Regions from separate parts of the Heyndrickxia sp. NPDC080065 genome, predicted to be linked through region 1. Evidence: a T-box and tRNA genes for the amino acid it is inferred to sense, from the RefSeq annotation. Region 1 holds a T-box; the other holds one or more tRNA genes.
The links. The T-box of region 1 lies ahead of tyrS (tyrosine--tRNA ligase). A T-box ahead of a tRNA ligase gene usually reads a tRNA of that ligase, here a tRNA-Tyr.

Region 1 (2,437 bases):
ATTCCTTATACTTATCGACAATTTGTGTCCCGTCATTGATCGTTAAACATTCATCAAATATCCAGTCATTATGTATACTTTGATTTATTCTCTTCATCATACTTGCATATGCTTTTCTACGCTTTAAACTGTTAGGACCTTCTAATCTTCCAAGTGTATAAGCAATTTTACTATGTCCTTTTGAAATTAAATATTCCATGCCAAACTGAAATGCTTCTTTGTGTGGGATGCTGATAGATGGAAAGTCACTTTGGTCAGAATCTTCACAAAGAATGATTGGACCGTACGATTTATATTCTAATAACACATCATAAGAAATCGCTCTAGAACAAAAAATAAGACCGTCGATTAATTGACCTCTTAATAATTCTAGTGAATCAATTTCTTTCGTAGTTTCATAATTTGTTTGAAACAACACTAATTGAAGATCGTGCTTCATCGCTTCATCTGCGATTCCCTCCACTATACTACTAAAATACGGATGATTAATAGTAGGGATAACCACACCAACCATGTTTGATGAGCCTTTTGATAAATGGAGTGCATGTATATTTCTTTTATAGTTCAAGGTTTCAATTGCTCTATGAACAGCCTCTTTCTTTTCTTCGCTAACATATGGATGGTTATTTAATACTCTTGAAACCGTAGTAATAGATACTCCTGCAAGCTTAGCGATTTCACGAATATTTGCCATATCTAAAATTTCCCTTCTATATTAATTTTCCTCTTGACCTGAAACGCGTTTCATCTATTACATTTTTTTGTAAGTAAAGGAGGATGCTGAAATGATCGTTGGACCTTTGATTTTAATATGTCTATGTATTATTGAGATTATCTTAGCAAAACTGGCATTGAAAGACAAAGCTGAATTTGTAATGGATTTTTATGAGTTTTTCGAGATAAATTCTCCGGATAATTCAAAAAATAATACTAAATAGGAGTTGAAATCTTTATAGGATTTCGCTATGATAGTAGAAATATTTAAAAGTAATGACAGGAATTAGTAGTATTTTATCTCACTGTAAAAGAGAGCTGATGGCAGGTGGAAATCAGCACATAGATAAATGCGAATTACCTCCTTGAACTTTCTTTGTGAATTTTGAGTAGCAAAGAACGGACGTACCGTTATACGTTTGAGTGGAAGAGTAATGTCTTCAATTAGGGTGGTACCGCGTGTTCGTTAACCACGTCCCTTTTTTAGGGGCGTGGTTTTTTATTGGAAAAAAAGAGGAGGTATTATTATGGAAAACTTTATTGATAAATTATCAAACAATCAGAGAAAAGAAATGGAAAGGCAGTTTGAAATTTATTCAACTGGGGTTCAAGAAATTCTTCCTGCTATAGAGTTGAAAAATAAAATTGCTAAATCAATCTTTAATGAAGTCCCATTAAAGGTAAAGCTAGGTTTGGATCCATCGGCACCGGATGTGCATCTTGGCCATACGGTCGTATTAAATAAATTGAAACAATTTCAGGACAATGGACATATCATACAGCTAATAATTGGCGACTTTACAGGGAAAATTGGCGATCCAACTGGTAAGTCGGCTGCGAGAAAACAATTAACTGATGAAGAAGTAAAGCATAATGCAAAAACCTATTTTGAACAGTTTGGCAAAGTGCTGAATACGGAAAAGGTTGAGCTGCACTATAACTCAGAGTGGTTATCTAAACTTAATTTGGAGAGTATTATTCATTTAGCCGGCAGTATTACGGTTGCGAGATTACTTGAAAGAAATGATTTCTCAGAACGATATTCTTCAGGAAAACCCATTTCTCTTCATGAGTTCTTCTATCCGTTAATGCAAGGCTACGATTCAGTTGCTCTTGAAAGTGATATTGAATTAGGCGGAAATGACCAGCATTTTAATGTGTTAATGGGAAGACATTTGCAGGAGCACTTCGGAAAGGAAAAACAGGTTGTTATTCTATTGCCATTACTTGAAGGGCTAGACGGTATAGAGAAAATGTCTAAGTCTAAAAACAATTACATTGGTGTAGATGAAGAACCGAATGAAATGTTTGGGAAAGCGATGTCCGTCCCTGATGAGCTTATGATTAAATATTTTGAACTTGCAACTGATTTATCACTTGATGAGAAAAAGAAGATTAACGAGGATCTTGAAAAAGGTAATCTACACCCAAGAGATGCTAAAATGCTTTTAAGTAAAACCATCGTCAAAATGTACCATGGAATAGAGGCCTCAAAAAGAGCAGAGGGAAATTTTAAACAGATTTTTCAAAAGGGTGAACTTCCCGAGGATATTCCGGCAATTGAATGGGTAGGGGGAGATCAAATTGGAATCATTGATCTGCTCGTCGAGTTAAAATTACAAACTTCAAAAGGTGAATCCCGAAAAATGATTCAAAATGGCGGTGTCAGAATTAATGGGGAAAAAGTAACTGACATCCATGAAAATATTTCGGTGGAAAATGA
Region 2 (2,437 bases), on a different contig from region 1:
ACTAAAACAACCCTTAAAAATGCCGTTTATAAGCCATTTCCAAGGGTTCTAAATATTATATTAGCTTCAGCAGTGCTACTCCTTCACGATGTGCAGAGTATATGTGGCAACACATGGGTGATGTTGAGTTTACTATACTTACAAAATTATACTTATTGCACATAATCTGAAATATCATCTAATAAAGCATTTTTTATCTTTCTTAAGCTAATAGGATATGATTGTGACTTTACATTCTCAAGTGCTTTTAATATATAATCAATACCTTTAATAGCACTTTTCTTTTGTAATAGAAGACTTTTTTGATTATATTCTACTGGCATCATATTTAAGTATTTATAATACTCTTCACGTATGCTTTTAGAACAAGTCATATCCATTTCAAGACAATATTGCATTGTGTAAAATTTTTATTTTTTTAAGAAATTAAAGGCCCTACTATATACATTGCTCTTCAATGTTTGAATTAGCCTATCTCTTTCTTCACTTGTCTTGAAAATAGTCTTTATTAGGTCTGAGTCAGACAAAATATCTTTATAGATATGAAGCCCTTTATTAACATCATGGCTATTTTTCAAGCTATCATTCACGCAGGTCTGAAAGTCCTCACCGCCACTAACTAATAATGGCTGTTCCTCTTCGTGTAACTCCACAATAATGGTTCTTCTTTTTGCCATTTCTCTACACTCCTTTAAGGTTAATAAAGGTGGTAGCACAATATTTTTACGCACACGATTATTAGACACGACCAAAATAAAAGGATTGCGTGTCCAGTCATAAAGACTAAACTCACAATCCTTGTTATACCGCGAAAAAATGCGGGTTTTAGTTAAAATTTGATACCGGTGGTCGGGGTCGAACCGACACTCCTCACGGAACACGATTTTGAGTCGTGCGCGTCTGCCAATTCCGCCACACCGGCATAATATGGAGGCGGCAACCGGATTCGAACCGGTGGTAAAGGTTTTGCAGACCTCTGCCTTACCACTTGGCTATGCCGCCTTATTATTGGAGCGGAAGACGGGATTCGAACCCGCGACCCCCACCTTGGCAAGGTGGTGTTCTACCACTGAACTACTTCCGCAAACTGGGCTAGCTGGATTCGAACCAACGAGTGACGGAGTCAAAGTCCGTTGCCTTACCACTTGGCTATAGCCCAATAATAATATATTCATTTCAGAATACATTGTGAAAATATATGGGGCGATTGATGGGAATCGAACCCACGAGTGTCGGAGCCACAATCCGATGCGTTAACCACTTCGCCACAACCGCCATAATATTTTGGCAGGGGTAGTAGGAATCGAACCCACACTGAAGGTTTTGGAGACCTTAGTTCTACCTTTAAACTATACCCCTATGTAAATGGTGGAGGGGGACGGATTCGAACCGCCGAACCCTGAGGGAGCGGATTTACAGTCCGCCGCGTTTAGCCACTTCGCTACCCCTCCACAATGTGAAACTGGTGCCGGCCAGAGGACTTGAACCCCCAACCTACTGATTACAAGTCAGTTGCTCTACCAATTGAGCTAGGCCGGCTAAATGGTGGCTCGGGACGGAATCGAACCGCCGACACATGGATTTTCAGTCCATTGCTCTACCGACTGAGCTACCGAGCCTTATGTATTATTTAAAATGGCGGTCCGGACGGGACTCGAACCCGCGACCTCCTGCGTGACAGGCAGGCATTCTAACCAACTGAACTACCGGACCGAAGTATTTTCAATGTTTATTGAAAATAACTTACTTAATTGCGGAGGCAGGATTTGAACCTGCGACCTTCGGGTTATGAGCCCGACGAGCTACCAGACTGCTCCACCCCGCGATAATATTATGGTGGAGGATGACGGGATCGAACCGCCGACCCCCTGCTTGTAAGGCAGGTGCTCTCCCAGCTGAGCTAATCCTCCATTAGGTATATTCTAATGTTATTTATAAAATGGTGACCCGTACGGGATTCGAACCCGTGTTACCGCCGTGAAAGGGCGGTGTCTTAACCGCTTGACCAACGGGCCACATAAGTTAAATGGCGGAGAGCAAGGGATTTGAACCCTTGAGACAGCTCTTAACCGTCTACACGATTTCCAATCGTGCTCCTTCGGCCACTCGGACAGCTCTCCTTATGGCTCCGCAGGTAGGATTCGAACCTACGACCGATCGGTTAACAGCCGATAGCTCTACCACTGAGCTACTGCGGAATAATACGCTTGGCAGCGTCCTACTCTTGCAGGGGGAGAACCCCCAACTACCATCGGCGCTGAGAAGCTTAACTTCCGTGTTCGGGATGGGAACGGGTGTGACCTTCTCGCTATTGCTACCAAACCTTATGGACATATATTATTATACATGTTTTTGAGATTTTTTCAAGAAGAAATTTTAATTCATTCCTTCAAAACTAGATATAGGAGAAATAACGGTTCATAACTTTGAATCAAAT

Region 2: it encodes a tRNA-Tyr, which carries the amino acid that the T-box ahead of tyrS (tyrosine--tRNA ligase) is inferred to sense. The anticodon was not compared.

The regions. Positions count from the first base shown of each region.
Region 1 covers NZ_JBNNWS010000002.1:229,851-232,287, reverse strand. The annotation lists gene ACQKP0_RS03270 (LacI family DNA-binding transcriptional regulator) at 1-694, opposite strand, end outside; gene ACQKP0_RS03265 (hypothetical protein) at 786-938, shown strand; T-box leader at 982-1,197, shown strand; gene tyrS (tyrosine--tRNA ligase) at 1,242-2,437, shown strand, end outside.
Region 2 covers NZ_JBNNWS010000012.1:180,058-182,494, forward strand. The annotation lists gene ACQKP0_RS16025 (hypothetical protein) at 153-380, opposite strand; gene ACQKP0_RS16030 (hypothetical protein) at 411-677, opposite strand; tRNA gene ACQKP0_RS16035 (tRNA-Leu) at 841-922, opposite strand; tRNA gene ACQKP0_RS16040 (tRNA-Cys) at 929-1,002, opposite strand; tRNA gene ACQKP0_RS16045 (tRNA-Gly) at 1,010-1,084, opposite strand; tRNA gene ACQKP0_RS16050 (tRNA-Gln) at 1,088-1,159, opposite strand; tRNA gene ACQKP0_RS16055 (tRNA-His) at 1,200-1,275, opposite strand; tRNA gene ACQKP0_RS16060 (tRNA-Trp) at 1,286-1,359, opposite strand; tRNA gene ACQKP0_RS16065 (tRNA-Tyr) at 1,367-1,451, opposite strand; tRNA gene ACQKP0_RS16070 (tRNA-Thr) at 1,464-1,539, opposite strand; tRNA gene ACQKP0_RS16075 (tRNA-Phe) at 1,544-1,619, opposite strand; tRNA gene ACQKP0_RS16080 (tRNA-Asp) at 1,637-1,713, opposite strand; tRNA gene ACQKP0_RS16085 (tRNA-Met) at 1,752-1,825, opposite strand; tRNA gene ACQKP0_RS16090 (tRNA-Val) at 1,835-1,910, opposite strand; tRNA gene ACQKP0_RS16095 (tRNA-Glu) at 1,941-2,015, opposite strand; tRNA gene ACQKP0_RS16100 (tRNA-Ser) at 2,028-2,120, opposite strand; tRNA gene ACQKP0_RS16105 (tRNA-Asn) at 2,124-2,198, opposite strand; rRNA gene rrf (5S ribosomal RNA) at 2,206-2,322, opposite strand; partial or broken rRNA gene ACQKP0_RS16115 (23S ribosomal RNA) at 2,437-2,437, opposite strand, start outside.